4 regions of the Paenibacillus sp. FSL K6-3182 genome follow, and region 3 is predicted to be linked to each of the others. Evidence: riboswitches for the same ligand, from Rfam matches in the RefSeq annotation. Region 3 holds a riboswitch; each other region holds the start of a gene.
What was found. A riboswitch is a leader RNA that binds a small molecule or an ion and turns the genes downstream of it on or off. The one in region 3 is predicted to bind cyclic di-GMP.

Region 1 (8,156 bases), 1.4 Mb from region 3:
GGTACTTTAGGAGTGTGTTTGTTTTTTGTCGCAGTAACATTGATTGAACCTTTAAGAGAGGCTATTATTGGAAGATTTATTGAGGGCACTTCATACGATTCTACTAATGTTAGGATTGTTAGGGGATTTCAAGTGTATGAACAACTAGGGTTGATTTTTCAATTTGTTGGTGTTGGTTTTGGGAATATAACAACCTTTGTTATAACTCATGGTATTACTACTGAAAATGATCTTTATGGTTCAAACATAAACGGCGTGATCCAACACAATTATGAATATATGAATGCTATAGCTTATGTTCTTGTTACTGGTGGTTTTATCAGTTTTTTATTTTTCTTTAATTTATTTTATAGTTTGTTTAAGGTTTCAAGAGGTTTTTCGAGAATGTGCGTAGTTATTTTGTTGTTACTTTCTTTAGTGGGTGGGACTCTGATATCGACTACTTGGATAGTGTTTATGTTATTTATTTATAAGGGTATTGAAAATTATGAAGTTAAAGACCTGCATAAAGTGAGAAAGTGAATTAATACTTGCTTGAATATTTGAGGTGGCAATATGCGAACATCATATTCTATTAAAAACTTATCTATAACTTTGATTGGTCAGATTGTGGCTATGGGGATTGCTTTTCCTGCCAGATTCGTATTTGTAAAATTTCTTGGAACTGAATACCTTGGAATTAATGGTCTTTTCACTAATATTGTTTCAGTGTTATCTTTTGTGGAATTAGGTATTGGAAGTGCAATTATTTTCAGTTTATATAAACCTATTGCAGAAAATAATAGTTACCAAATAAAAGCATTAATGAATTTTTACAAAATGGCATACCAAGTAATTGGTATTGTTGTTTTAGTACTCGGATTGTTATTATTGCCATTTCTAGATTTAATAGTCCAGGATTCAGCATTACAGTATAACCTATACATTATCTACTTACTATTTCTTCTTAATTCGGTTATCTCTTATTTTTATGCATATAAGCGTTCTATTATTATCGCAAATCAAAAAAACTACATCGTTAATAGCATACGTTATATATCCTTAATTTCTCTTAATGTTATTCAAATGGTAATACTTATAACAACTAAAAATTTCATTCTATTTTTAATTGTACAAATTTGTCTTACGATTATTGAGAATCTAATTGTATCTAGAGTAGCTAATAAGTTGTATCCTTTTCTTAAACATTCTTGTAACACGAAATTAGATGTTAATGATAAAAAAGGAATTTATAAAAATGTTCGTGCATTAATGTATCATAAATTTGGAAGCACTGTAAAGCTAAGTACTGATAGCATTGTTATATCTACATTTATCGGTATTAATTGGGTTGGTTTGTATTCAAATTATTATTTAATTACTAATGCAATAAATTCAATATTAAATCAAGTGTTTAATTCAATCACTGCAAGCGTCGGCAATCTAATAGTTAGTGAAAATGAAAATAATAAGTATAGAGTTTTTGAAAATATTTACTTTGCAAATTTCTGGATAGGTGGTATTTCAGCAATTTGTATATTTCAGCTTTTGAATCCCTTCGTTACACTATGGTTAGGAAAAAATTATCTATTGTCCGAGAATATAGTATTGTTAATTTCAATCACTTTTTTTGTTACTGTAATGAGGAATTCTGTACTAACTTTTAAAAATGCAGGTGGTCTATTTACACAAGATAAATTCAAACCAATTATTGAAGCAATCTTGAATCTGGTGTTGTCAATATATTTAGCAGGGAAGTTTGGGATCTCCGGTGTATTGATGGGTTCTCTTTTAAGCACCGTATTTACAAGTTTTTGGATTGAACCATATATTGTATATAAATATATATTCAAAAAGACTGTAACAGCATATTTCATCAAATATATTAAATATGTTGGAATATTAATTATTTCAACTATGGTTTCAGTCAGGTTTTCAAATTTAAATATACAATCGGAGCTCTATCTATTTTTGTATAAATTATTTATATCTTTAATTATTCCGAATTTAATCTTTTATTTTTTATTTAAAAGAACAATAGAATATATATATTTTTCAAAATTAATATCGTCCTTTATTAATAAATTTAAAAAGGTGATTAAGAAATGAAAAAATTAGTTTTTTTAGTTAAAAATATTTACAACCAAGCTGGAGATACAAGAGCAGTACTGCTAGTAGCTAATCAGTTAATGAAAACAGGGTTATACAAGATTGATATATTATCATTATTCAAAACAAATGAAATTCCTTTATTTTCTATTGATAATAAAATTACAGTACACAACTTATTCGATAGTCCATTCAACTTGAAAAAAAACTATTTTAAAGTTCTGCGCGCATTTGATGGGTTTATTAAGAAAAATGAAATTGATATAGTTTTTATTGAAGCGATTGGATTTAATTGTTTTACATTTCCCATTCTTAAAAAATATAAAGAAATAAAAACAATAGCTGTAGAACATGCAAGTTACTTTGACGGTGGGAAAATATTAGGTATGGCATGGTTCGGCAGAATTATAGCATGCAAATTTACTGACTGTGTCGTGGTTTTAACTAAAAAAGACAAGCTAGATTATTGTAATAATATGGGCAAGATTAAAAGGATTGAACAGATATACAATCCTTTAGATCCAGAATTAAAAAAAATGGAATACAGTGAAACTTCAAAAAAAATAATATCTTGTGGTCGCCTTGTGGAAGTGAAAGGTTATGATCTTTTACTTGAAGTAGCAAGTAAGGTCTTTAAAAAACATCCAACATGGCAATGGCACATTTATGGTGATGGTCCAGAAAGAAAAAGGCTTGAAAATAGAATAGCAGAACTAAATTTAGAAGAAAATGTAACTTTAAAAGGGGAAGTAAATAATATTTATGATCTTTATAATGATTATTCGATTTATGGCTTAACTTCGCGGTCAGAGTCTTTTGGTTTGGTGCTTTTAGAAGCACTAAAGGTAGGTATACCAGTTGTTAGTTTTAATTGTAATAATGGGCCAAGTGAAATTATTAAAGATAAAGAGAATGGATACTTAATACCTTTTAATGACCTAGATGCTATGTCTCAAAAAATTTGTTACTTAATAGAAAACGCTTCCTTAAGAAAAGAATTTTCGAATAATACTGAAAAGTATCTTAATGAATTTAATATAAGAAATGTTACTGATCAATGGGAGAATATAATAAATACAATATGAAAATCAATGTTTTTAATATCAAGAAGCTCATATTAAAGGAATCAAAATATAATTTTTCGAAACATTATGTATTTTATGAAAGGGGATCAAAAAATGAAGGTAAGGAAGGCTGTTATTCCTGCTGCAGGTCTAGGTACCAGATTCTTACCTGCTACTAAGGCCCAACCAAAAGAGATGCTCCCTATTGTAGATAAACCTACGCTGCAGTACATAATTGAAGAGGCAGTAGAGTCGGGCATAGAAGAAGTTTTAATTATTACAGGTAGAAATAAAAAGTCGATTGAAGACCATTTTGATAAATCAATTGAATTAGAGTTAGAGTTGGAAGCAAAAGGTAAAAAAATGTTGTTGGAAGAAATAAGGGAAATCTCGGATATGATAAACATTCATTATATTCGTCAAAAAGAACCAAAAGGGCTAGGACATGCAATATATTGTGCAAAGAGTTTTATTGGTAATGAACCCTTTGCAGTACTGCTAGGGGACGATATTGTATACTCTAAACAGCCTTGTTTAAGGCAATTAATTGACATTTATGATGTTTATAGAACTTCGGTATTAGGTGTGCAAGAAGTAGCTATTTCTGATGTTAGTAAATACGGTATCGTAAAAGGACTGCACATAGAAAATGGTGTATACAAGGTACAGGGTTTAATAGAGAAACCGAGAATTGAAGACTCACCTTCGAATGTTGCAATATTAGGTAGATATATAATCAATCCTTCTATATTTGAAATCCTTGAGGATACTGAGCCCGGAATAGGTGGGGAGGTACAACTTACAGATGCATTAAGGGTACTTTCGCAAAAAGAAGCTATGTATGCTTATAAGTTTGAAGGAAAAAGATACGATGTTGGTGATAAGCAAGGTTTTTTGGAAGCGACTGTTGAGTATGCGCTTAGGAGAGAGGATTTAAGAGAAGCTTTCTTAAATTATATATTAGAGATAGCCTCTAATGAGCGGGAAGCTCAATTGGAAAATAGTTTACTTGAATGACCCATAGTGTGGATTAATGATTAACGTTCGATATAATGATAATACAAAAGAATCAATAAAGCTCCTTTTAACTTTAGTTATTTAATCAATTAACTAATAACACAATATTAATAAATATGAAAGGAAGAGAGAGTGGATTAACATATAGAGGTGATGGAAATAAAAAAACGATACTTAGAATTAGATTTTATTAAAGGGATCTCTATTATTGCTGTTATATTAATTCATACTACAGCCATACTCATTAGTCAAGAAACTGATGAATTTTCCCAAATAACTGGAATAATTATTAATCAAATCAGTAGGTTTTGTGTACCAGCATTTCTTTTTGTTGCGGGAATACTAGCATATAATAGTCTGTTGAAAATTTCCTTTATTTCATTTATGAAAAAAAGAATAGTTGAAATTATTATTCCTTTTATATTCTGGAGTACAATTGGTTTGTTAGTATGGGGAGATATTTCTATTCGTAATGTCATTATAACTTTTATTTTTGGTTTTGGGCCATTTCATCAGTTATACTATATACCTGCTTTATTTCAAATGTATTTAATTTCTCCGTTTAGGAGCAAAATACTAAAAAGTAATTTTAGTATAATAGTATTATTTATACTTACGATTTTATTATTTTCTTTTTATCAGATAAGTTCATTAAATCTATTTGGACTAAAAGAAAGTAGTACAATTAACTTGGTATTTTTAACAGCTTTCTTTAGTTGGATATTTTATTTTTCACTTGGATTAGCTGTGGGGAAAAATTATCAAAAAGTAAGAGATGTTATAAGCGGTTTCTCTTTTAGGAAAATTATTATTTTTCTAATAATTTCAATTTCCCTTGTTTTATTAGATAGTTATTATAATTGGTCTTTTACAGGTGAAATAAAAAGTTCATTATTGAGTTATTTTCGTCCGGTTGTCTTAATTTATTCAATTTCGGTTATTTTATTTTTGTTGAAATTAGGTATACTGAAAAATCAAAAAATTATCATATCTATTAACGATAAGTCATTTGGTATTTATTTAACTCATATATTTGTTTTAAATATATTTCAATTGGTCACTAATGGTATTTTCTTTAGAAACTTATTAGGAACAATTTTCTCTTCTTTAATAATTTTAGTTTTATCATTTTATTTATGCTTATTACTCGAAAAACTACCGTTTAGGAGTATAACATTAGGTCGTTCCATGATTAAAAAAAAGGTTCTTAAAGAGGGGGGGATATAATAAAAAGATATTATTCTACTTTAAGTCCTTGAGATGATAGTTGTGGGAAAAAAGTAAGAATGAAATCGCACTTGGAAAACAACAGATCTTATTTAAGGTAGTCGTGAGCATACGCTCCAACTATAGGATGTACAGATGCTTAGTAAATTATATTTATATATATTCTTTAACTCCTTACTTCTGATCTATTGCTCTCTAAGTTATAGTGAGGATAATAATACTTCTTTTTTTTTTTGTTTAACGGAATAAATGTAAACAATGAATGAAATGGATAGGCGTAGAAATAATGAGAGTATACTCTTTTTGTCAGTATTATTACAGGATTTAGATGATTGATTTACTCTATGAAATCAAAGGAAGATAAGATGAGTTCATAGAGGCTGGATTTAACTACCTAGAATTCCTTGGCACATCATTACAGGAGTTTCTTACCTATATCGGAAAAATATATTAAATAATGTTATTTGTTTGAATACTAAGTGAATAACTCTACACTTCCAAAAAACTTTGTTACCATACCATTAAACAAAACAACCGCATAACCCACACGATAAAGGCAAAACCATTGAAAAGTGGTGACGCAAAGCTAAAGGGGCTTATCTTTTAAAAGACTGCCAGCCAGCTACCGAATATCGTGCCTCCCGTCGTGGTTTATGTGAAAATGGAGGTTATTATTATGTTCATGCGCGCAAACGTTGTACGTGAATGGCATCAGCTCTGTATGGGATTCAATGAATTGCTGTGGGAAGATTGCTTAGATGAGAAAAAGCGCATGGAGATTTATTTGAGGATTGTTTATCACAAAAATAAACTAGCAGCTGTCTCATGAACTAGCACGAAGGGCGTCGTTAATAGATCTGAAAACGCTATATCCGCAAGCTGACGCCCCGTCACTATGAAGCGTCAGCTTTTTTATTTTAAAAATCTAAGAAGGAGATTCATATGCAATCATTGCTTCTTTAGTGGATCATATGAAACCAAAACAATGAAAAAAACGAACAAAACACTAATGATTATCGCAGGTGCTCTCGTTGTTATCGGTATTGTCATTTATGGAAGCATGAGTCTCTATTCGAAGTTAAATCAGGTAGATGAACTGAATGGGCGTATTGAAGAAGCTGCAGATAGTAATACAGGACAAGAGTCGCCGAATATTACGGAGCAGCCAGATGAACAACCTTCTAATCAGACAGATCAGACTTCAGAACCTGATGCTACTCCATCACAAGAGCCTGATCTAGTTCCAACGACGCAGCCAGATGAAGTCCTTAAACCTAGTCCGAGCGCAACTTTGCCGCCAGATGAAGCGTCTAATATTGTAGACAAGGGACAAAAGCCGGATAAGGGATCTACAAACTCCGAAAATAAGTCCCAGAAGAAAAAAGAGATTGATGCATCGGTTACAGCAAAGCTGGAAAAGCTGAAATCTTCGTGTCAAGCAACCAGCAATAGCTTGGTTAAGCAGATTGCGAAAGAGCTTAGCGGGGATGAAGAAGCCACACTTGCTACTATTCAAAGTAAATACCTGAATAAGGTATTTTCTGCGGAAGCCGATTGTGATGCCAGGTTTAATCAATTAATAAGCAATGCCAAGAGCGAGTATAAAGCAGCCGATCTAGGTGAGCAAAGCTTTCCGGATTGGAGCGCGCAATACGAGAGTGCGAAGGCTGGTGCTAGAGCCAATGCGCTTGCAGTAATTGCAAACTCGCTAAACAAGTAAGCTTTACTATTCTGAGGAGGCTCTATGAAAAAGTCACGTATTCTATCTATTTTTCTGGTTGTAATGATGTTGTCATCCATACTTGCAACCGCTGCATCCGCAGCAACCGAAACAATTAAGACAAAGACACAGCCCATTAAGCTGCAATTTGATGGACAAGCGCTTAAACTGCCCGATGGACAATACTCATTTATTCATCAAGGAAGTACATACGTACCGATTCGTTATATTTCTTACGCATTGCTAAAAACAGTGAATTGGGATGGGGCTAAAGCGACGATCTCCGAGCCAACAGAGAAAGAACTTGCAGCGCTGAAGAAGCAATTGCAGAGTGCTGCTACGGGCAGCCAGAAGCCACAAACGAGTGTTACGATTGCGATACAGCCAGTGAAAGCAACTCTTGTATTCAATGGAAAAACAAAAGCGTTGCCAGCTGGTCAATCCCTCTATGCCTATAAAGGCTCGATCTATGTGCCCATTCGTTTCTTGTCAGAATCAGTAGGCACGCAGATTAGCTACGATCCGGTGACGAAAACAGTTAGCGGTGAGTCAGCAGCATACCGAGCTGAGCAAGGCGGCGGTGGAGTCGTTCTTCCAGGCACGGGTGGCGGAACTGGAGGCTCTGGTGGTACAGGCGGTACGGGTAATACCGGCGGTGGTGGCGTACCAGTTAAACCGACGTATGAGCAAATTACGGCAGAAGCAGAGAGCAAGCTTAATGCGCTGAAAGAAAGCTGTAAGGTAACTCTTATGGATATTGGATTGCAGTATGTAGCGACAACGGATAAGACGGTTCAAGCCCAGCTTAAAGCTAAGGGACTTCAAGAAGTAGACAATTGCTCTGCAAAATTTGAAGTTATCATGACAGATACGAAAGCTAAGCTGACGACGAATGGGTATAGCACAGACGTTCTTGCTTCCTACAGAGAAGCCTTTAACAAAGAGCTTGAAGCAGGAAGAGCTATTGCAGAAGGTTTGATGTAGCATTACTTCTATACGGATATAGTTTTAATTAGCCTAAAAGAACAGAAAAGAGGCAG
Region 2 (8,156 bases), 1.1 Mb from region 3:
TATACGCGCTTTAAAAGCGATTTAACGAGAATGAAAGGCTTATTCTCATTGATTTTCGAGCCTTTACAAGCGTCATTCTCCGGCATATGATGAGTTCATATGAACTTGTAATATAGGAATGCAAGACGAATGTGCGAGGAGGAAGCGAGATGGAGTCCTTTACGCTTACTCGAAAAGAGATGGCTTGCTTGCTGCTGGCTCTGGACGGAAAGTATAATTTGAAGCCACTGCAAGTGCTGCAAGCCGCATGGACCAAAACGCATCAATGTGATTTGGAGAAAGGCACGGGACTGCCTGCATTTATGTCTACGCTGCTGCCTCCAATTATTGAAAAGCTCATTAAAGGAAATGAGATTAAAGGCTTTTCACTACATGAAATTGCTGCGTTGGGCCAATTAATCGAATATTCGAATCTGTCGATTACCTCCATGCAAAACTGGGTAAAGCGAGATTTCAAACCTTATTTCGATTGTCCGAAAGCTGGGAAAAAATATTCTCTAAACCAAGCTGCGTTATTATTTATTATTGATGATTTAAAGTCAAATCTTGATTTTGAATCCATACGCAAGCTTTTTGAGATCGTATTCAAGAAACCAGAGGATGAAGCAGACGATTTAGTTGGGCCTATTGAATTATATGCATCTTATACTAGTATGTTTGAGGAGCTAGATGCGAATAACGATCAACTGCTCGACATTTCCGGTCATCTGAAGGAAAATCCGCATCAAGATTTATTGACAGAGCATGTCATTCGCTCTTCAGCGAATCAATTTGCAAGCAGATTGCCGAATTTAACAGAAAAACAATGGGAAGCGGTGCGAAATATTTTGCTCGTTGCGGTTATTTCCATCCAAACCTCCTATTTTCATTCGTTAGCAAGGCGTTATTGCAATGCAACCTTATTTTTAGCCACAGAATAAATATGGTTCAAGGGATGACAAACTCACTAAATAGTCCTATACTGGTTTAAGTTGTAAACTACAAAATAGACAAACTGAAAAAGGCAAACTTGTTGAAAGACAAGGACGCAAAGTTATGGGCCTAAGGTGTACGCACTATGGCTGCCAGACCGCCGGAAGGATAATAAGCTAACTGAGCTGTCCGCCTCCTGTGGCTGGATAGCTTTTTTTGTTTTCAGGAGACAGAGGAGAGAGCAAGCAGGATGGTTTTTAAGGATATGATAGAGAGAGCAAAAATACTGTTTAAGAAATTGAGTTTGAAGAAAATAACGAGCAAATTATTGCTTGTTACCGCAATCATCACACTATTTAATGTAGGCTCGGGCGTTTTGATTTATTTTCAAAATCATTCAGTAGCAACCTCAGTCGAAGGTTCAGAGGAATTGCAGCGTGCTGAACGCAATTATCAAGGTATATCGAATAGGCTGCTGAAAGTGATGCTTCTAATGGTAGATGCCATTGAAAATGGCAAAAGCGATGCAACGCTGATCATGAAGGATTTGGAAACGATGCCTGCCAACATCGATGAGTTGGAGAAACAGCTTATCGATATGGATAAGAAATATCCGCCTGCAACGGAAGATGGTCCTTATTATGCGAATCAAGTTAATGTTCTTAAGCTAGCATTAGATAACTTGAAAGTGACGAATACAGACGTGAGTGGATTATCATCAGATGAGAAATCGCTCCGCATAAGCAATCTAATAAGCGTATATACCGTCATTCTAAGTTATTCCAACGATACAATGCACGAGCGTTTGACCGCAGACGCTAACGCGACGCAGAGGCTTCTCGATAAAGACATATCCAGTGCGAACCTTATTGTGCTTATAAATGTCATTTTGCTAGCTATTCTTCCTGCTATTATGATTTTTGTCATCTCACAATCGATTAGAACAGGACTTGTAGGCATTACAAAAAGAATTAAGCAGTATGGCAATAATGATTTTACAAGTCAAGAAAAACTCGTTCGCTCTGACGAATTTGGCGATCTTGACCACGCTTTGGCTAATATGGGCGATCAGCTGCGAGAAACGATTAAAGCTACGCTTGAAGTGAGCGAATCTGTGCTCCACATCTCGAATAATATGGATAATATGATTGGTATTAATCGAAAAGCATCAGAGGATGTAAATGGCCAAGTGGAGCTGGGCAGAAAAGTGTTGCTGTCGCAGTATGACGATGCTTCATCCATTTCGGCAGTTACGGAAGAAATCTCAGCAAGCTCTCAGCAAATTGCTGCGTCGAGTGAATACATAAACAATGATATGCAAAATATGAAGCAATCATCTCATAACGGCACGCAGCAGATGGCTGGCGTGGTCTCGATGGTAAATGAAACAGTAGACCAGTTCTCAAAGCTAACTGAAGCTTTCGAAACGATGAATGAACGATATAACAATGTAGCTAAGTTTTTGAACGGCATTCAGGATTTGAACACACAGACGAATTTGTTGTCACTGAACGCATCCATTGAATCGGCAAGAGCGGGTGAGCATGGCAGAGGGTTCGCAGTAGTCGCTGATGAGATCCGCAAGTTGTCCAGTCAGACCGATATGATCTCGAAGCAGATCACGAAGGAGCTGACACTCATACAGAGCGATGTGGCAGCAAGCAGCCGCACGATCGGCAGCTTCGCGAATGTTATTAACACGACGCGTCAAGCATCTGAAACCGCAAGCAGCACATTCCAAGCATTGGAATCACAAAGCAGCATGCTGTCAGATCAAGTGAGCGAGATTTCTACGGCAATTAGTGAAATTACAACAGGCATGTCTCATATCGTGTCTGCAGTAGACAAGCTATTGACTACGTCTTCAGAAGTGAATGGGAAAATGGAACATATGAGCGAGCTTTCAGTTAAGCAAAATGATATTTCCGATGATTTGCGCACGCTTGCGGAGAAGCTTTCACTTTCCTCGCAGGATTTGAAGGAGAAAGCATCTGTTTTCAAAGTATAAGCAACACAAAATGATAATCGTGTGAGGCAGGCAGCATCCATAGGTTTGGGGTGCTGCCTGCCTCTTTGTGCAAATAAAGAAGGATAAGCGAGTATAATGCCGAATCAATGAATGGAATAGACCAATACAAAACAGATCCACTATGGGAGACAGGATGAGCGAAATGAACTTTCAAGTTAATTTACAAGGGATGATCGAGCTTCTCTCAAAGCATTTATATTCGAGCCCAGGCGTATTCATTAGGGAATTACTACAAAATGGCGTTGATGCGATAACGGCACGCAAACGGCTTGGACATCGTTTTGATGCACGCGTAACAGTTGAAATTTACGGTTCTCGAACGATTGCCGTTCACGATAATGGGATAGGCCTGTCCGAATCCGAAATCCAGCTTTTTTTGGCTCAAATCGGAAGTACCTCCAAGCGTGACGAAATGGATTCAGCAGACGACTATATTGGACAATTTGGCGTGGGTTTGCTGTCCTGCTTCGTAGTGAGCGGCGAAATCGTTGTTATTACCCGCTCCGCTCTAGAAGGCGATACTTTAGAATGGCGCGGGCGGCCAGACGGCACGTACACGATTCGCAAGCTTGAGAAGGATGCTCCAATCGGAACAACCGTGTTTTTGACATGCAAGGAGGGTTACGAGGATTATTACGAATGGGATCGTGTGATGGAGTTAATGAGCCATTATGGTCAGTTCCTACCTGTTCCGATTCATTTGTCCGAAGGGAAAACAGATATTAGGATTAACGAGGAAACTCCTCCGTGGTCCATGAATAGCAGTGATGCGCTCACCTATGGCGAAGATCACTTGTATCAAACCTTCTTGGATGCCATACCTTTAAAATCAGTAATTGGTGAGCTTGAGGGTGTCGCTTATATTCTTCCTTATGCTGTAAGCTTGCAAGCCGAGAAAAAACATAAGGTATATATGAAACGTATGCTGCTTTCCGATCAAGTTAACAATATGCTTCCGGATTGGGCTTTTTTTGTTACGTGTATCATGAATACGAATGGACTTCGACCAACGGCTTCTCGGGAGTCATTTATGGAAAATGAGCTTTTTCATACCGTAAAGGATGAAATTGGCGAAAACATTAAACAGCATATGATTCAGCTTTCAGAATCAAATCCTGTACTATTCGGGAAAATTATTGTTATTCATTCTGCTTCCATTAAAGCGATGGCTGCCGAAGATGATGAGCTTTATCGATTGTTTATCCCTTTCTTGTCGTTTGAGACTTCATTTGGCATGATGAAGATGAGCGAAATATTGGAACAGAACAAACGGATCGTTGTATCTTCAACACTTGATGAATTCCGCCAAGTGGCTCGCGTTGCCAAAGCGCAAAATGTGATGGTTATTAACGGCGGTTATGTCCATGATTTTGAACTTGTACGCAAGCTGCCTGCGCTGGATGAGGATATCGAGGCGTTAGTTCTAGATCCGATTAATTTCTCGAACGTCTTCCAATCCATAACTCCCGCGGAGCATAAAAGCATTCTTTCCTTTCTGGAGCTCTCGGATCAGCTGCTAGCTCCATTTCAATGCAGAAGCGTAGTAAAGCGATTTGAGCCAGTGGATTTGGCTGCTTTATACAATACAAATGATGAAGTGAATTTTCTGAGAATGGCAGAGCAAACGAAAGATGAAGCTAATGATTTGTTCGCAAACATTGTGGATGTTGTCATCCATGAGTTATATGAGGTGCCATATGCGACGATTTGCTACAACTTTAATAATCCGCTTATGCAGAGGGCTATGACCTGTCAGAATGCGGATATGCAGAAGCTAAGCATTGAGACCGTTTATACGCAGGCCTTGCTGCTTGGTCAATATCCTCTTGGCCCTGAGGAGCTGAAGTTAATGAACAAATCGTTTATGCAGGTGCTGGAAATCGGTCTTAGTCAGGCTGGTGATCGAGAGCTATGAAGCAGCGATATGATCAATTGCGAAGCGAGGCATGGAGCTTGCCGCAGGGAAAACAGAAGCTTGCGGTGCTTGAGGAGGCTATTCGGATAGCCGATTTGCATATGACGAAGGAAGACTCCTATTACGCCCGCATGACTTATTCCGAGGCAGCGCTTGATTCGGGCTATGAAGAGCGATTTCTTGTTTCGTTTACCTGGTGCTTAACTCAGTTTGAAAAAGATCCGGCTGCTTATTCGAGCTTCACCCTTATTTGGCACTATAAATGGTTTGTTAATCAAATTTGGCGGTTTCCGCAATTTGGTACGGATCAAATCAATTCGATTTTTAATGATTTTAAGGCAAAATGCTTACAATACGGTCACAGCCTGCGCCCATATTATCAATGTCTTCATCGATACGCGCTATCTCAAGGCGATCATGAGTCGGCTCAAGCAAACTATGAGCTTTGGCGCAAGACGGCTAGAGATGGAATGTCTGATTGCAGCGCCTGTGAGCAAAATGGCTTTGGCTACTATCATTTTACAGTTGGCAGATATCGGCGAGGACTGCAAGCTATGAAGCCTATTATGGATGGTCGAATGACCTGCAAATCCATTCCGCAAAATACGTACAGCCATCTGCTTCTCCCGCTCCTTGAGACGGAGCAAGCAGATGAAGCTGTAAAGATGGCAAAAAAAGGCGCGCGTTTGTTAAAGGGACCTGGTTACTTAAGCGAATATGGGAGCTTCCTTGCTTATTACACAGCAACCGACATTCATAAAGCCGCCAAATGGTTTGAACAAACCGTCCAATATGCGCTGGATACGAGAGTAGGCTGGGATCGGTTGTTGTATATGATTTCAGCTAGAGCATTTCTACAATTGTGGCATGCGAAAAACCGTCGGAGAAAGCTGAATGTTAGCAGCGATATTACGTATGAGATGATTGTAAAGGATACCGAACAATTAGCTGCTGCTTTTGATCTAAGAAACCAAAATCATTATTGCACCGAGCTGCTCAAACAGAAGCTTAAACAAGTTCAAAAACTAAGCCATTTTTAATCCATGTGTTGACGTATAGCAAATGGAAGTGGTTCAATTGAACGATCGACAACAGAGAGGGCAGTGGCAGCTTATGTTTAAACAATTTATGAAAGCATCCAGGCTGAGGGTTCTTCCTGTTATGCTTATTCCCGTGGCGTTAGGTGCGCTGGGGGCTTTTGTGTGGAACGGCATTTTCAATCCTTTATTATTTATCATCACCATAGTTGGGGCAGGAACAGCCCATTTATTTTCTAATATGATCAATGATTTATGGGATTATTATAACGGTACGGATACGGCCGCTCAATCGACGGAAGGGGCAATTGCAACCAACTCTGGCTATTTGACAAAAGGGACGTGGAGCATTCGCACCTTTGCGACCGTAACATGGGCATTATTTGGCATTGCAGCGATTTGCGGCATTATAATTAGTATAACAAGCGGCTGGCCGGTGCTCGTATTTGGCGGGCTTGGGGCGTTAATTGCTTATTTCTATGTAGCTCCGCCGATCCAATTCGGATACCGCGGCAAAGGCTACAGTGAAGTCGCGATTTTGATCTCCTTCGGCATACTGCCTGTCGTAGGCGCTTATTTTGTACAAACCTCAGAATTAGATTCTCGGGCATTTTGGCTATCGCTCCCAATAGGACTTTTGACTACCCTAATATTGTTTAATCACCATTTCCTGCACTGGCAGGCTGATCGTCAAGCAGGGAAAAGAACATTAGTCGTCGTTTGGGGAGAAAAGAGAGCACTCGTTTTCTCGCGCGTTTTGCTTTTTCTCGCCTATATTTCACTTATCCTATGCGTGGTCGTGAAAGCATTGCCTATTTACGGGCTGCTGGCGCTGCCAACAGCGATACCTTTATATTTGGTATACGGCAGGTTATCATCAAATAATGTATCTGCTGCATACGTACCGCTTATGGGTGCCTCGCTGAAAGCAACGATGCGATGCGGTGTGATCTTAATCGTTGCCTTAATCATTCAGGGTCTTATTTAAAACATACAACTTAGAAAGAGGTCAAGGATATGGAGAAGCAATGGACTTTAGGAGATTTTCATACGATTCTAAATGAAGGGGAAGTATGGAAAATCGGCGGTTTTCCGCTGCAAGACGGAACCTTCTGGCAGTACCGAGAGCCAAATGCGGTTGTCATTGTTCGCAATGGACTGCTGTATGTAAGAGCACCGCTTAGCCGCTCGAACGATCAAATTCAAATACTGGATAATGCTAAGCATATGTATTATTCTGCTGAACCTGTTCTTGTACCTGAATCCGGTGAGATCAGCTTTGAGCTACAAATTCGCGCACGTTCGCAAAATACAGCGCCTGATGATCTTTATGATGGTTTCGTTTCTTTGAATCTGCTCGATTTCACGACAGGCGGGGCACTCGACTTTTTTGCGGGAAATGACAAATATGCAAGTGTATATGCCGTTCTTCCTTTTCCAGGAGTAAAGGTGCCGGAGACGGATAAAACGAGATATTTCTGTGTGTTTAAGGAAGACACAAACTTTGCGGCGCGCGAATTTAATACGTACAAAATTACGTACAATCGCACCAATGATGAAGTCGTATTTTTTTTGAATGGCCAAGAAGTGCGGAGAGAGCGTGATGTTCCGGTTAAATTTAACCAATTTATCGTTGCGCTAGGCATTATGACGGAAAAGGATTTGTCGCCGGAGGGCAGCGTGTCGGTGCACGGACAGACTGTGATCGGAGAATGGTCTCCCATTACAATAGAAATTAAAGAGTAAAGTTGTTATGAAGGAGCTGCGTTATGCTATTCGTTCTTATTGCTTTGTGGGCTATTGCAGCCATTATATGGCTCTCCGATCGGCGAGCATCCGTTAATCATTGGTTAGGCGCTGTGGCGTTTAGCGGAGGAGCTGGTGCGCTTGCTGCCGTACTTGACCTGCAATGGCTGCCAGCAGCAGCGGAAGCTGGAATGAATCAAGTAGCGCAGCAGCTTCTTTATCGCTTGCAAGCGTTCTCCTCGTTGACCTCCTACTACGGATTGCCGTATTCCTTTGCATTGTTTGCTATAGCGTACAAACCTGTACGGCTACCAAAACGGCTGCAGCAGCTTATGCCCTTTTTACTGTTAATTCCGATTGTTTTATGTGTTTTGTTTACTCCATTTTATAATACGATGTACCCCATCTCGTTCAAGATTGTCGTATGGTGGGCGGTTCCTTATATTATGTACGGGGCGATACAGGTACTGCTCAAGCGGCAGCTGCATGCCTCTTTTTCTCGCACACACTGGATAAT
Region 3 (8,156 bases):
GAATTGAGCTTGATCGTTTCAATATAAGCAATGACAATTCGAATGCAGCCTCAACGACTAAAGGCATAAATGATGCTATAGTATGGGCCAAGTCTGAGGGGTATCAGCATATCGTTCTTCCTAGTGGGGTTTATTGCGTCAGAATGGATCCTAGTTCCTTAGTTGCTATTAAACTAGTAAGCGGTATTCATCTAGAGTTGGAACAAGGCTGCGCCATCGAAATGGAAACGAATTCATCACCGAGTTACTCAATTATTGAAATGAAGGCGATTAGTGATGCCAAGTTGTCAGGTGGGCAACTAATTGGTGACAAGAAGACACATTTATATGAAATTTATGTGAATTTTACTAGAGGCGGAATTAATGCTGACGGTACATTGAACAATAATCCTAACTGGATCAGAAGCGATGTACTTGATCGTTACGAGCATCCAGGACTTCTAACTAATTTTAGATTATGGAGCATGACTGGTGTAAATGCATCCAGCTATCAGTTTTATCAATATAAAGATACCGTGTCCAAGGCGACTTTTGTAGGTTCTCGAACAAACGGTGCTTTTGCTCCAGCAAATCCAGCCGGAAGAGGTTGGCTTTTAAATGAGGATAAGGATGTAAGTAAAAACAACAAAATGGTATTTGCCATCTTATTACCTACCCCATTGACGGATAGTCAGATTAGCGCGCTTCGAGGTAAGGTTGACAATGTAGCTTATACTCATGAGAAGGGTTACGGGGTTAGTGTTCTCGGTTCTAATCAAATAGAGATAAGCAATATTGAAATTTCTAATTGTACAGGTGATGGGATTTATTCAAGCTGGGAGCAATATTATGATGATCCATCATTGTACACGCAGGAGCAGATGGGTTACCAGATCCTTATTCATGATACCAATATCCATCATTGCCGAAGGCAAGGGATTTCATTGTGCGGTTCAAACGATGTGCATGTCTATCGCAATCATATTCATCATATTGGTTTTGATGATGATGGGGTAACGTCAAATTTCCGAAATGGTACATCTCCTATGTTCGGAATTGACATTGAATCGCAAGTAAGTGAAACCAATATACCAGTTAAATCTGCGACTAATCCTTCAGGATTTGAACTAAATTATAGAATTTATATTTCAGACAATTATATCTATAGTAATGCGCGAGGGCATATAGTCAATGTTGATGGCACTAACATCAGTTTTGTTGGAAATAGCTTTGAAGGGAAAAATGTTGGAGGTATAAGCTCCTATTCTAATTATCCGTTAGTAAAATATTTAAACAATACTTTTATCGATTGTGATTTAAGTGTGCAAGGTGATAATTTCGTGAATGGCGCTGTATTTGTTAGGGGTAATTTAAAGCTTAATGATGTAAGAGGGGCAGTCGTACAAAACTGTGCAATTAAAGATGGTACGGTTACTGGCTCCAGTGTTTATGGCTATTTCGGGACACCTGCAGTTAATGTGACTACAGGAACTTTTACGTATAGTACCCCACATGGCATGGGCAATGGAGCACAAATATCATTTGAACAATGGGTAGGCAAGGTTCCGACAGGAATTAGCATTGATAAATTATATTACACAGTAAATATCTCTTCCGTAGCATTTCAGGTATCTGAAACGAAGGGAGGTCCACCGGTTGTTATTAAAGACGCTGGCCAGCCTGGATTTAACATTAGCAGATTTAATTACGGCAGATGTTATTTGTCCAACATCACAATAGAACGAGACTGGCGCAATGATAATACTTTAGCACGAAATTTCAATATTTTAGCAGCGGGTGCTGTCATTAGAAATGTTACGGTAAAGAATTACGATGTTTTAATAAACGTACCTCAAGATTATGTAGGACGCCCAAACATGATTAACGGCATGACGGTTATTGAAGGCTCTGCAAAATTTGAGGCTTCTCACATTAGCAATAGTGAATTTATTAGAGCTAAAAGTACAGTTATGGGAGCAAGTGACGTTCAGCTTGGTTCGACCGATGCAAAGTTCACTCGGCAAGTTACGCTGAGATCATCGTTGCTACAAAATTCTGGTATCGCGGTGGATGGCAATTCAATCGTTTCAGGCACCACCTTTATAAATTCAGCTATTGGCAAGTCGGACAATACGAACAAAGCTGTATTTTCACAATCTTATCTTGAAAACACGAAAGTAAATTTAAATTGGATTCGGCAAAATCAATCCGTAACTATCGCTAAATCTACATTTAGCGGTGTAACAGTAACAGGAACCGCCCCATATGTCCGATTGATTGATAACACTGATCTTAGCAGCAGCTAGCTTTTAACCTTAAAAAAAGAATAGATCCCTGTCACTTACAAGTTGAGACAGGGACTATTTTAAAATATAATGTTCGTTATTGAGAATTAAGGGGAGTGAACTAATGAAGTCAGCTTTACCCTCAACTGCCTACATATTGCAAATTCATAAAAACCCAGCCCAAGTAAATACGTTTATTAGTCAATTGACTGCAACCGATACGGCAGATGTATATGTTCATATTGATAAAAAAAATTACGATGAGGTATCACCTAAAATTAATAGATCCCCACGCATTAACGTGTTGGAAGAAAGCTGTAATGTGAAATGGGGAGATATTAGCCAAGTGGATGCAACGATCATGCTGCTAAGGAAGGTATTAACCTCAAAAGTAGATTATGACTTTGTATGCTTAAGGAGCGGTCAGGATTTACTCGTTAAAAATGGTCTTAAAGTTCATTTAATGGAAAATCCCAATAAAATATTTATGTCTGCGAAATTTATTCATGATCGTGATATTTCTGCTGCACATGTAAATATGAAATGGTTTGATTCAGCAAGAAGACAATACAATACATTCCACCCGCTTAGAGTTTTCAGAAGCATAATGCTGAAACTGTATAAGAAAGGTTTAGTTCTTTTCCCTAACCGCCAGTTAATGCCTAACAATTATTTGTTGTATCATGGCTCCTCATGGTTCTGCATACCAATTGAAGTTGCAAGATTTATCATAGATTTTATTGACCAGAACAAATGGTATTATCAATATTTCAAAAACGCTCTGTGCCCAGATGAATGGTTTTTTCAAACCTTAGTTATGAACTCGAAATATGCGGATCAGGTCGCTAATGATAATTTAACTTATTTAAAATGGGGTGAAGAATATAACAATAGTAATCACCCCATAAACTTAAGTTTTAAAGATATTGATTCTATTGAAAAATCGAATAAATACTTTGCGAGAAAATTCGATGAAAGAGAAGATGTAGCAATGATAAATTATTACAGCGAAAAGGTATGCATGTGAGCTTAGCATCGGAGAGGTATTTTTTTTGATTTATTTGTTCTTTATTAAGAATTATTGAGAGGGGTAAATAAAATGGCAATCTTAGTAACAGGCGGAGCGGGGTACATAGGCAGTCATACTTGCATTGAGCTTCTTGAAGCGGGATATGAATTAGTGGTTGTTGATAATTTTTCTAATAGCAGCTATATCGCTTTAGAAAGGGTAAAAGAGATTACAAATAAATCCTTTACCTTTTATCAAATGGATCTTATGGATCAAAAGGGACTCGAGCATGTATTTTCGAATCATGCTATTGATGCCGTTATTCACTTCGCCGGGTTAAAGGCTGTCGGAGAGTCTGTACAAATGCCTTTATCTTATTATCATACCAATATAACGAGCACATTAATTCTTTGTGGAGTCATGAAGAAATTTGGTGTTCAGAAATTAGTATTTAGTTCCTCGGCTACTGTTTATGGACGGCCCGAACATGTTCCGATTATTGAGGACTCACCGCTCTCAGCAACAAATCCATATGGCCGGACTAAGCTCATGCTAGAACAAATTTTACTGGATTTAGCTAGTTCAGATAACAGCTGGGGAATAACGATCCTGAGGTATTTCAACCCTATTGGCGCCCATAAAAGTGGTCGAATTGGAGAAAATCCAAATGGAGTGCCAAACAACTTAATGCCTTACATATCGCAGGTAGCTGTTGGCAAGCTTAAGCAGTTACATGTGTTTGGAAATGATTATCCAACTGTGGATGGCACTGGAGTGAGAGACTACATTCATGTAGTAGATCTAGCAAAGGGGCATGTAAAGGCACTGGAAAACATGAGTAGAAAATCAAATGTGAATATATATAATCTTGGCACTGGAAATGGCTACAGTGTGTTAGAGATGATTGCAGCCTTCGAGAAGGTAACTGGGCAAAGCATTCCATACGAGGTCGTTAACCGCAGACCTGGCGATATTGCTGTTTGTTATGCAGATACGTTGAAGGCAAATGTAGAATTGAATTGGTTTGCAACAAAAGGAATAGAAGAAATGTGCAGCGATACGTGGAGATGGCAATTTTCAAATCCGAATGGATATGAAGAAGATACACTGTTGAAATCTGAACTTGCAGCAAAATAATATACCGGATAGCTCTGTTAATGAAGCAACATTTTAGAGCTCCTAATTTGATCTAGCGGGCTCTATTTCCTTCCCCCGCTCCCTTTAACAATCGTTAAATAAATTCGACAAAAAATGTAATTATCTTTCATTTTTGTGAGACAGGAAGCGACAGCATACGCAATTAGAGTGATTTATAATACATCTATAAACGAATGACAAGCATAGGGAGACGTTGAAATGCGTTTAGTATCTGGGCACCTTAAACGCATGGAGTCAGTGGTGCAACCGTCCCAAATTGAATGGGGGACATGGGAAAATGGTACTTACAAAATCAGAGGATAATCAGGATTTAGATATGGAATGGGTAGCATTAATCATGAATGCACGTTCTTTGGGGTTTAGCAAGGAAGATGTTAGAAAGGTATTACTATGTCTTGAAGAAAGCAAGAAAGATGATATACAAGAAACAGCCGTATAAAAGAAAATAAAGCGCTACTCGCGCTTTATTTTCCATTTATTGAATTCTAAAAATTCTTTAAATTGATCTTTGCTTACGCCAGAAGCCATTGCTTCTCGAACTAGATCGGCCCACTCGGTGTCTAGATTGCTTGTTTTACGATCATTATTTTCATCGCTATTTAAAAATTCTTCAACCGTTACGTTTAATACTGCGCCTACCTTTTCGAGAAATTGAATCGAAGGATTTTGCTGGAGCCCTCGTTCAATAGAGCTTAAGTAAGATTTTGCGACGCCTGCCCGTTGCGACAACTCCGTTAGGGATAGGCCTTTTCTCTTGCGCAGCATCTGAATACGTTCTCCGATCATAGCAAACTCCCCCGTTATCTCTTCGTTGTAGACTAACACTATTATAACGAATAATTCTTAATTGCGAAAGCTTGTAAGTTTTAACGAATAAAAAATAAAATGACGTCTAAATTAGAAAAAAATAAGGTTAAACCCATTTCGAAATGTTGTTCTTATAAAAGAACGATGTTTCGTTTTATTTTGTGATATTTTGGTGAAAAAACGATTGACAACGTCCGTTTTCAAGTGTATTATTCAAATATGTTCTTTATTAAGAACTAAAAGACATTCAATGATGCTCGCATCTCGTTCGATTGAAGAACACGCTGGCTATCTAAATCGGAGGCACGAATGAGCGCAATAGCAGTCGTTTATGAAGTTGATCAGACAGCCCATGTGTTAGATCAGGGGAATAGACTGATGCAGCAATTATCGCGGTTTCCTTGCAATACAGCTCAAGCATGGAATAAGAACAATGTGTTTGTTGGATGCCATAATCAATGGATTACACCAGAGTCTGTCGGGGAATGCAATCCCTATTATGATTCAGAAAGACGTTTAGTCATAAGTGCCGATGCAATTATAGATAACCGTAATGAATTATTTGAATCACTAAACGTACACCTTGATCGTAGAATGCAAATGACTGATGCAGAGCTCATTTTACTCTCCTATGCAAAATGGGGTGTTGAATCACCCAAGTATCTAATCGGTGATTTTGCTTTTGTAATATGGGATGAAAGAGAGCAAAGAGTATTTGCTGCTAGAGATTTTTCTGGTTGCAGAACTTTGTATTATCACTGGAATGGAAATCGGTTAGCGATGTGTACGACGATGAAACCACTGTTAGAGCTGCCAGATGTTCATAAACGTCTGAATGAGCAATGGATGGCACAGTTTTTAGCTATCAGCACAGTAATTGATGTTGTTGACGTTACACAAAATGTGTATAAGGATATTTTGCAATTGCCGCCATCTCATTGCATGACATTGGTTAATGGTCAAGTAAAGGTCATGCGATATTTTAAGCTAACGGCAAATAAGAAACTTCGCTTCAAAACGGACGAACAATATGTTGAAGCATTCAGGGATGTATTTCAACAGTCAGTAAATGCACGATTGCGCACTTACAAACAAATAGGTTCACAATTAAGTGGGGGGTTGGATTCAGGAGCAGTAGTTAGTTTTGCAGTTAAAGCCCTTCGTCCAATAAATAAAGAAATACATACATTCAGTTATGTTCCTCCAAGCGATTTTGACGATTATACCTCTCGTCAAACGATTGCTAATGAATCACCCTATATTAATTCAACTGTCCAGTATGTTGGTGGGTTTCAAGCGAACTATCTTGACTTTAAAGATAGAAATTCGTTTTCAGATATTGATCCATTTCTGGAGACATTAGAAATGCCTTATAAATTTTTTGAGAACTCTTTTTGGATAAGAGGCATATTCGAACAAGCTGCGGCGAAAGACATTGGCATATTACTAACAGGTGCGCGAGGTAACTTGTCCATTTCTTGGGGTGATGCCCTCGAAAACTACTCTCGTCTCTTAAAACGTTTCAGATGGATTCATTTACATAACGAAGTAAAGGCATTTAGCAGAAATATGGGGACTGGGCGTGGACGAGTATTTTCTGTTTTGAGTAAAATGGCTTTTCCAGCACTTAGCAGATTACATATCAATCAAGAGCCTTCTATTGGACCTATTATAAATAGCGATTTTGCAACGAAAACTAAAGTTTTTGATCAACTTCGCGAGCATGGAATGGACCAGACAGGTTGGCTAGTCGAGCAGAACATTTATAAAATAAGAAGAGAACATTTTGAGAATCCATTATACTGGAATGCTACCAATACAGTTACATCAAAATTTTCGTTACCTAATGCTTTATGGAGTCGTGATCCGTCAAATGATAGTAGAGTTATCCAGTTTTGCTTATCGGTACCAGAGGATCAATATGTTCATAAGGGATTAGATCGAGCTCTTATTCGAAGAGCAACTGAAAATTATTTACCGGATGACGTAAGGCTCAACCAGCGTGTTCGCGGCGTTCAGGGTTTGGATTGGCTTCATCGTATAAGACCAGATTGGCATTTGTTTATCGAAGAGGCAGAGTCTATGAGCAAAGATGATAGAATGATGTCTCTTGTAGATGGCAACCTGGTTAAAGGAGCATTGTTACGTTTTAAAAAAAAGGCGGATTCAAATCTAGCAGAGGATGAAGGTTTGCGAGCCCTTATGAGAAGTGTAATTGTGTATCGATTCCTTAAACGACATTTTTAACCATCTACTCATAGCATCACTCTAATTTACTAGGAAAGCTAGATTGGTTTCATGGATACAAAAGTGATAAACATCATTAAGGAGGTGATACATATGTCAAAGAAGCAATGGATCAAGCCAGAACTACAAGTTCTGGAAGTCAAAATGACTGAAGCTAGTCCTAAAGTGGGTACTCGTTTGGATGCAACATTCCCAACTGGAACTCCCGTTCCAGACCTCCGTTATAGCTAATCGCAATTGTGTAAGTTAAACTTCAAGCCCTTGTATGTTTGTTATATAAGGGCTTGAATGTTAATTATCTTTTTATGGAGTGGATGTCTGTTGATTACAAAGGTCAGGGAAGGTTATAAAGCATTTGGTTTGAACATATCTAGTGAAATTCCATTTCCTGAACTACTTAGGATGAATGATCTTCAAGTGTGTAATGATGTTGAAGTTGTGATAGACCCCAGCTTTAAGGAAGCGTTTAATTTATCGCCTTATGAAGTTATTGTTGATGGAGAAGCAGTAACGATGAGACTACCTGATGCCGGTGTTTTTAGTATTCAAAATGGCAATAAGATCATTGTGTCTCCATGCGCTGAAGCAGACGAGGATGTAATTCGATTGTACCTTCTTGGTACCTGTATGGGGATCATACTTATACAAAGATCGATTTATCCACTTCATGG
Region 4 (8,156 bases), 2.5 Mb from region 3:
AACTAAAAAGAATTTACGTTGTGACGATCGCCGAAGGGCAGGATGAGCGTTCTGCAACAGGTTCTATTGGACTAGATAATATGAAGCTTCAATATCCGCCTTCCGTAACGGTTGATTCACAAACTAAGGTCGTAATGACTGTAGGCAAATCAGCTGCGACGGTTAATGGAAAAGCAATTACACTTGATTCAGCACCCATCGTTTTGAATGGAACGACATTTGTACCTGTCCGGTTCGTATCCGATGCTATGGGAGCGAAGCTGTTATTTGACGGAAAAACGGGACAAGTCACCGTTCTTCGCGGCAATAAGCTGATGGAAATGACACTTGGCAAAAAGGATCTAATTTTAAATGGCGCACTGCAATCGTCAGATATTACGCCTATCGTTCGTAATAATCGGACGCTCATTCCGGTCCGTTTATTTTCAGAGAAACTAGGCCTAAAGGTCGGGTATGACGGGAAAGCGAAAAAGATTACCATCGATTAACGATGGACGAAATATATCCAATCTGTGGTATGATAGAGTAGATTAACCTTTAATATAGAAAGGTTGCCGATCTACAGTGGACCACCTTACAGTCGATATAAATCGAGTCATTAAAAACGCAATCGAAGTGATGGAAGACAGCAAATACCAGATTTATGAAATATGTGAATCCGCGCGTACGGAGCTAGAATCACTCGAGCAGGAGCTTGAAATTGTCCTTCAAGAAACGGTGAAGACAATTGACAAGGTTGATCAGCTGGAGCAAGACTATCGCCGTGCGCGTATAAGGCTGACAGAAGTGAGCCGAGATTTCGTACGCTACAAGGAAGATGACATTAAGTCTGCTTATGAAAAGGCTACACAAATCCAGCTGGATTTGATGGTGTACCGCGAGAAGGAATCCTACTTAAAAGCACGTCGAGACGATCTGCAAAAACGTGTTCGAAATGTAGAAAATTCAATCGAGCGTGCTGAAACGATTGCTTCGCAAATAAATGTCGTACTTGAATATTTATCGGGTGATCTTAATCAGGTTACTCGTATTCTTGAGTCTGCCAAAACCAGGCAGCTGCTGGGATTGAAAATTATTTTGGCGCAAGAGGAAGAGCGTAAACGGATCGCTCGAGAAATCCATGATGGTCCAGCGCAATCACTCGCAAATATCGTTCTTCGAACAGAAATTGCAGAACGTATGCTAATCAAGCAGGAATTTGTGATGGTGCAGGAAGAATTAGTAGATTTAAAAGGACAAGTGCGCTCCGGCCTTGAGGAAATTCGCAAAATTATATTTAATTTGCGCCCGATGGCGTTGGATGATTTGGGGCTTGTGCCGACTCTTCGAAAATTCACTCAGGATTTTGAAGAGAAAACAAAAATACATACCATATTCGAGCTTATAGGTAAAGAAGCTCGGATGCCCTCTGCAATGGAAGCGGCGATATACCGCTTAGTTCAGGAAGCTTTTACCAATGCGCTAAAACATGCGAGCGCTTCACATGTAATGCTCGAGATTAACTATCAGCCACAGCATATTTCACTCGTAATTCAAGACAACGGCGTTGGATTTAACAGCGATTTAATCGAGCAGGATGCTACTCGAAACGCACATTTTGGATTGGTAGGGATGAGAGAACGCATTGAGCTAATAGAGGGAAGGATGGATATAGACTCAAATCCCGGTAGAGGGACGAAAATTATAATAGATATACCTACTACTGCCGAATCTAGAAAGGAGTAAGATGATGATGATCCAAAGAGCTGCAAGCAATATGAATACAATCAAAATTTTACTTGCGGATGACCACCAGCTGTTTCGTGAAGGACTTAAGCGGATTCTAAATATGGAAGACGATCTTGAAGTTATCGGCGAGTGTGGTGACGGCATTCAAGTTTTGGAGTTTTGCAATCATACCATTCCTGAGATTGTCCTGATGGATATTAATATGCCTATAGAGAACGGTGTCGTGACGACTGAACGATTAAAAAGTATGTTTCCTGATGTTAAGGTTATCATTTTATCTATCCACGACGATGAGAGCTATGTATTCGAAACCCTTCGTAAAGGGGCTACAGGTTACCTTCTGAAGGATATGGAGGCAGAATCGCTAATTAACGCCATTCGTTCCGTTGTCCAAGGTCATGCCTATATTCATCCTAAAGTGACAGGCAAGCTCATTAACCAGCTTCGCCGTATGACGTATTTGGATGAGATGGGAATTGTCTCAGGTGCTGCAGCTGCTCAGGAACCGGGAGTTAAGTTCGTTGCTGGCGATGAGAGCCCATTAACACGCCGTGAGGCAGAGGTTTTAAGGCTTATGGCAGAGGGCAAGAGCAATAAGCTCATTGGAGAGTTTTTATTCATTAGCGAAAAGACGGTTAAAAACCATGTGAGCAGTATTTTGCAAAAGATGGAAGTTGATGACCGTACGCAAGCTGTTATCCAATCGATCAAATATGGATGGGTTACCCTGTAGTAGCCTTTTTGATCATTACTTACATATCGAACAAAACCCCGTATCGTTTGATGCGGGGTTTTTTGTTTGCATATAAAGTTGCCTTGCAATAGTTGTGTAAAAGAAAAACACTCCTAAGCTGTATAAAACCAGCCTAAGAGTGCGTGGTGAAACATACAATCTTAACTATTTTCTTTGTTTTTGTCTGCGAAGAGAAATGAATCCCGCTGAAAGGGCAAATGCCCCGATGAGATAATAAGGAACCGGACTGCTTTCGCCTGTTTTTGGCAAAGTAGCAAGCGGGACTTGATCTTCATCTACAGCAACAACAGGATCGATTGGCGGCTCGCCTTCCCCACCTTCATTAACTCCTCCAACAGGTGGATCTTCATCATCAATTTCGACGATTGGTGTTGCTTCAGGTGACGATGTAGGTGTTGTCGTTACCGTAGTTGTAGCAGTAGGTGTGCTGCTAGGCGTGATAGCAGGTGTCGAGTTAGGTGTGATCACAGGTGTGGAAATTGGTGTAGTGGTAGGTGTATTCTCAGGTGTAGGAGTTGGTGTAGCTGTAGGCGTGCTCTCAGGTGTAGGAGTTGGTGTAGCTGTAGGCGTGCTCTCAGGTGTAGAAGTTGGTGTAACTGTAGGCGTAGTCTCCGGTGTAGAAGTTGGAGTAGCAGTAGGTGTCGATGATGGTGTTGGAGTAGGCGTAAAGCAGGTTTCGCCTGCGTTCACAAGTGAAAGCTCTTTCTCCTTGCCCCAATGGATCTTCAGCGTATTAGGTACAGCTTGTGGATCAGTTGGGTTGACGAGCTCCGTATTTGTTGAAAAGCTTACGGAACCTTTTCCAGGAATTACACCGTTTCCTGTTTGAGTGGAATTTGGAATTTCCCATGAATAAGAAACCTCAATGTTACTCTCATTGGTTACTTTCCAAGCTCTTGTTTTATTCGGGTCGGCGGAGCAGGCCGTTTCAAGTTTGAGCTTAGCCGTATTGATAACTGCTTTTCGCACAGAGTTATCTGTGGTTACTACGATCTGCTGGGTAGCCACTAAATCGGTGGTAAAGCCATCTAAGGTTAATTCTTTTAATGTGTAGGTGCCGATAGGCAATTCGTTGAATTGCAAAATACCGTCACTATTGGTAACGCCGCTTTTGAATAATTTACCGTCTTTCCAAAGCTCGAAGGTAATGCCGACATGAGGAGCCCCTTCGACATTATTTAAAAATTTGTTGATGATGATATTGCCCGTACAGCTGTTCGAAAGCTTTAGATTCCATGCTAAAATTTTGTCACCGTGAGCGCCGGGACCCAATGTCTTAATTAAATCTCCGCTATAGATATCTAATTGATAAGGCAAGCATCTTGGAATGTTAATCGTAACGGAGTAAGTACCTGCTTTTGGATATATAATAGACTGTCCCTCAAAAAATGTTTGCTTGTTGTATGGAATGGTTGTATCGCCGGGTCCAGGTGCCCAGTCAGCAGGGCCTTCATAGCCGGAGAAGCTGACTCTAACACAATCTTTTAGCGTCTGGAACGTAGCGGTAGCTGTTCCGTTATTATTGACTACGATATTGGAATGCGTGGCAATGACATCCTTGCGATCCGATGAATACTGTGGACAGCTATTCTCATCTCCGAGTGCCGCAGCATTCGTACTTTGATTGCTATCACCTTCCGCCATGGCAAGGGAACTAAGCGACAACGAAAAAATTAATAACAGAGCCAGGGCTAAACTGATTTTTTTCCTAAAATAACGCATCTTTCACTCTCCTCTTAGATACGTAGTGGGGTTCCAAGAGGGCCGGTTACACTACTAGCTCCATATAATCCAAGTGTCCAATTGTAGATTATACTTCATCGCTTCCCTAGTTATTTTGATTGTGAAAATCCACTCTCCCTTTCTATATGCGTGCACCAGTTAGATATGCATGCTTTCATATTAAAATGATAACATGTATTGGAAATTGCTCAAGGGTGTTTCTTTGTCAGAAAATGACTAATAATCAGCATAAAGCAGGATATATTTTTGGCATAACACACATTTTGTCACCTTGTCCCTTGATTGCGGAACCAGTGGGCTCTTCATGGCATATAGTGTCACAAAGAGGAGGTGGCCGCCATGTTTGAACTTCTACTTCTTGTTATTGGCTGTTATGCTTTGGCTGCATTGTCGGTGCATCTGGCGTATCGAATTTGGCGAGGGCGCCAGCAATCCAGCAAGCATTATGTGCTCGTTGCTGATGTCCAGCAAAACAATATGGAATGGTATGTACGTTCACTGTTTTCTTTCTCTCGGCGAATGGGGAAAAACGTTCGTTTGACCATCGTAGATCAAGGAGTTACAGAGGAGACACTGGCTATTGTTGAACGATTAGCTAGAAGGGGCGATGAGGTCAGGATTCACTCTAATGGATCTAATCCGTTGTCTGGAAGCGAAGACGGTAAGCGCTCTCAAACAGAGGGTGTGGATGGAACTCAGCTGCTATGGCTGCTCCAGGCAGAAGGAGTTGTGTCGCTTTCCGATCATGCGGTGCTAATTGATTTGCAAAATCCGACAGATTTGTCGAAAATGCCATTTTAGTATATACTCTACGGTAATGAAATAGTCGGAGTGAAGCACACTCAATAACGCAAATGCGTTGTTGGGTGTGCTTTTTTTTTGTTTACCGTGCTTGCCAACACCATTCTCCTTTTGTCAGGGAAGGGAGAGGCCGTAGTTAACTTAACAGATGAATAATGAAGTCAGTTCTATAAAGTGTCGAGGGAGCGAATAGAGATGAAGGCACAATTGTATGTTGTGAAAGTGAAAGGCTGCTGGCAGGCTCGACTGACTATCAAGGCAATGGTGGATAAATACTTCTGGATGCATGGAGCGTTTGGTGAAGCAGGATTCTTGAACAACGAGATCGCAGAGGAGGGATGGCTGCTAAAAGAAGAAGTGCCGCTCGGGGATGCGTGCGTTGCAGTGGAGCTTTGGAATGCGGCTATAAAACATGGCAGTGGCGGCAGAAACGGTGCGAGTAAAAGCTTGAATGAAGGAGGACGAAATGCTGATCATGAGGCGATTGAGCTGTTGGCCGCATGTGCGGAGGAAGCAAGAGCTGATGAGGCAGGTGAAGATGAAGCAACTGGCGGGTTGAATAGTAGTAATCAGAAATCTAGCGAGCTGGAGAGAAATTATCGGAAATACAGTGGTGGAGTAGAGCAAGCAGTTCATAATGGCAAGATTAGTTTGGGGGGGCGTTGGCGCTTTTTGGGTAGTCGAGGGAAGCGGAAAGGAGCGTTGGCGATAGAGAGGCTTTTTGGTTTAGTGGAGAGGTGGGAGAAGGTAAGGGGCGCTGTGGTTGGGGAAATCGGAGGAGCAGCGCTTGCGAATAATGGTGAAAAGCGTAGCAGCGCTAAGCGTGTGGGTGGCGAGGAAGCGCGAGTTTATAGCGCTGGAGAGCTGGGAGCGATCGCGGCAGGAGCGAAGCTTGCCGCGGGTATGCTGCAGGGACGTGCGCTTTTGCGAAGCGAGGCGCACGCCCTGTTGTCTAGCGCAAGCTGTCCCGGTGCCGCGTCAAGCTGGAGAGAATTGCTCCAGCTTGCTTCGCTGCTCGGGCAGGTGCGCCTGAGCGGATCAATCGCCGCCGTGGGTGGCGGGCGATTGGACGCTTTGGGGCGCCGAAGGCGGGAGCGCAGCTGTTTGCGCTGCGGGAGCGGCGAGGCGCAAATGCACCGCACGGCATGTGCAGCGTGCGGGAGGCACTGCGCCTACTGCATGGCGTGCATTGGGATGGGGCGAAGCCGGGAATGTGAGCTGCTTATTACGGGGCAGCGCGCGGGGTTGAACTGGGCAGAGACGACGGTTCGCGGCTCTGGTAAGGGGTTGAGGCCGCTGACGTATGAACAGCGGCTTGATAAATGGGGGCTTAGCCCTGCGCAGACAGCTGCAGCAGCCAAGGCGCTGCAGTTTGTGGAAGAGCCGCCGATAGATGCGGCATTGTCAAAGCGGGACAAGCAGCGCCAGATGAGAGAGTTTCTTCTTTGGGCTGTAACAGGAGCGGGCAAAACGGAGATGATTTTTCCGCTTGTGGAGTCTGTCCTGCTGCGCGGCGGAAAGGCACTTATTGCCACACCGCGCCGTGACGTGGTGATCGAGCTTGACCCGCGTATTCGGAAAGCTTTTCCTAAAGCTTCAGTCGTAACATTATACGGCGGTAGTGAGCAGCGCTGGGAAAGTGGAGATATTACACTTGCGACAACGCATCAGCTGATGCGGTTTTATCAAGGCTTTGATCTCGTTGTAGTTGATGAACTAGATGCGTTTCCTTTTGCGGGCGATCCACTGCTGCATTTTGCAGCAGACAAAAGTTGTGCGCCAGGTGCTGCTCGCTTGCTGCTGTCCGCTACGCCGCCTAGTGAGCTGCAAAGAGCAGCAAAACGAGGGAAGCTGCCTCATGCAAGAGTACCTGTTCGTTATCATCGTCATCCTCTTCCAGTGCCCAAGCTTCTACAAACGCCTACAGTAAAGCAGATGCTCCAGCACCGCAAGCTGCCGTCAAAGCTCTTAGCAGCCATGCGGTCATCCCTTGATCGAGACGCTCAGCTGTTTGTATTCGTGCAGCAAATTGCTCAAACCGAGCCTATGGCGGCTTTATTGCGTGCTGCTCTTTCACATGCTGCTGTTGGGGCAACCTCTTCACAGGATGAAGAACGAACAGAGAAGGTTCAGCATTTTCGCTCGCGGGATATAAGAGTACTAGTCACAACTACCATTTTAGAGAGAGGCGTAACGATTCCTAAAAGCGATGTCTATATTCTCGACGCAGATGGAAGGTTATTTGACGAGGCTTCACTGGTTCAAATGGCTGGAAGAGCAGGCCGCTCTGCGGATGATCCATTCGGTCGTGTGTACTTTTGCAGCCATGATCGCAATCGACCACAGCTGCAGGCGGTACGCCATATTCAAACGATGAACCGCATGGCTCGCAAGCAAGGTTACTTGCTCCCCACTCCCAAAGGAGGCTCGCCAAAATGAACGTCTCGCCAAGAGCATGGCTGCAGCGTCTGCAATCCGCTTTCACCACATCCGCGCAGCTGCTCGCTCCAACGTCTGCCGCATGTCTCCTATGCGGCAAACCACAAAGCGAGGCTCGCAGCGCGAGCAGCTACAACCACGCGAAGCTGACGACCCAGCTTCGTAAATCCCTTTGCGGAGCGTGCCTCTCCGCAATACCATGGCTGACCCACATCGCCTGTCGTAGATGCGGGCGCGGCATCCCATGCGAAGACTGCATACGTCGTCCGCATGGCGCATTCATATGCAACCGCAGCGCGGTTCATTATAATCAAGCCATGCGAGCCATGCTCGCCTTGTACAAATATAGGGGCAATGAGCAGCTTGCTCCTTTGCTCGGGGATATGCTTCTGCCTCCATTCGAGGCGATGACCATGGAAATCATTCAACAGTTTATCGTGGCAAGCAGCAGCAGTCGTAAACCAAAAATATCAATAGCAGACTGCTGGGACGCTGTTACCTACGTTCCTGTAAGTGAAGAACGAGCAGCTGATCGGGGGTTCAACCAAGCGGAGCAGCTCGCCAGCCATATCGCGAGGCGTTTTCAGCTGCCGCTTATGGAATTGCTCATTCGTTCGCGACATTCAGAGAAGCAGAGCTTCAAAACGCGCTCCGAAAGAATGCGCGATACACAATCTCTTTTTGAAGTGAA

Region 1: it holds a riboswitch for cyclic di-GMP, as region 3 does, so the genes downstream of both, MHH56_RS02575 (hypothetical protein) here and MHH56_RS08655 (anti-repressor SinI family protein) in region 3, are expected to answer to the same signal.
Region 2: it holds a riboswitch for cyclic di-GMP, as region 3 does, so the genes downstream of both, MHH56_RS13020 (methyl-accepting chemotaxis protein) here and MHH56_RS08655 (anti-repressor SinI family protein) in region 3, are expected to answer to the same signal.
Region 4: it holds a riboswitch for cyclic di-GMP, as region 3 does, so the genes downstream of both, MHH56_RS30810 (SpaA isopeptide-forming pilin-related protein) here and MHH56_RS08655 (anti-repressor SinI family protein) in region 3, are expected to answer to the same signal.

The regions. Positions count from the first base shown of each region.
Region 1 is NZ_CP150265.1:566,600-574,755, forward strand. It holds gene MHH56_RS02550 (hypothetical protein) at 1-522, shown strand, start outside; gene MHH56_RS02555 (oligosaccharide flippase family protein) at 556-2,088, shown strand; gene MHH56_RS02560 (glycosyltransferase family 4 protein) at 2,085-3,173, shown strand; gene galU (UTP--glucose-1-phosphate uridylyltransferase GalU) at 3,267-4,169, shown strand; gene MHH56_RS02570 (acyltransferase) at 4,323-5,396, shown strand; cyclic di-GMP riboswitch class I at 5,942-6,026, shown strand; gene MHH56_RS02575 (hypothetical protein) at 6,382-7,116, shown strand; gene MHH56_RS02580 (copper amine oxidase N-terminal domain-containing protein) at 7,141-8,100, shown strand.
Region 2 is NZ_CP150265.1:3,044,217-3,052,372, forward strand. It holds gene MHH56_RS13015 (DUF1836 domain-containing protein) at 150-920, shown strand; cyclic di-GMP riboswitch class I at 993-1,077, shown strand; gene MHH56_RS13020 (methyl-accepting chemotaxis protein) at 1,163-2,920, shown strand; gene MHH56_RS13025 (HSP90 family protein) at 3,084-4,856, shown strand; gene MHH56_RS13030 (hypothetical protein) at 4,853-5,896, shown strand; gene MHH56_RS13035 (prenyltransferase) at 5,970-6,881, shown strand; gene MHH56_RS13040 (DUF6081 family protein) at 6,911-7,639, shown strand; gene MHH56_RS13045 (HAMP domain-containing sensor histidine kinase) at 7,663-8,156, shown strand, end outside.
Region 3 is NZ_CP150265.1:1,989,025-1,997,180, forward strand. It holds gene MHH56_RS08640 (right-handed parallel beta-helix repeat-containing protein) at 1-2,285, shown strand, start outside; gene MHH56_RS08645 (beta-1,6-N-acetylglucosaminyltransferase) at 2,389-3,291, shown strand; gene galE (UDP-glucose 4-epimerase GalE) at 3,364-4,410, shown strand; cyclic di-GMP riboswitch class II at 4,609-4,690, shown strand; gene MHH56_RS08655 (anti-repressor SinI family protein) at 4,709-4,870, shown strand; gene MHH56_RS08660 (helix-turn-helix domain-containing protein) at 4,885-5,217, opposite strand; gene MHH56_RS08665 (asparagine synthase-related protein) at 5,548-7,485, shown strand; gene MHH56_RS08670 (paeninodin family lasso peptide) at 7,579-7,716, shown strand; gene MHH56_RS08675 (aldolase) at 7,807-8,156, shown strand, end outside.
Region 4 is NZ_CP150265.1:7,035,227-7,043,382, reverse strand. It holds gene MHH56_RS30825 (stalk domain-containing protein) at 1-488, shown strand, start outside; gene MHH56_RS30820 (sensor histidine kinase) at 565-1,725, shown strand; gene MHH56_RS30815 (response regulator transcription factor) at 1,757-2,461, shown strand; gene MHH56_RS30810 (SpaA isopeptide-forming pilin-related protein) at 2,627-4,147, opposite strand; cyclic di-GMP riboswitch class II at 4,238-4,319, opposite strand; gene MHH56_RS30805 (hypothetical protein) at 4,565-5,026, shown strand; gene MHH56_RS30800 (helicase-related protein) at 5,222-7,465, shown strand; gene MHH56_RS30795 (ComF family protein) at 7,462-8,156, shown strand, end outside.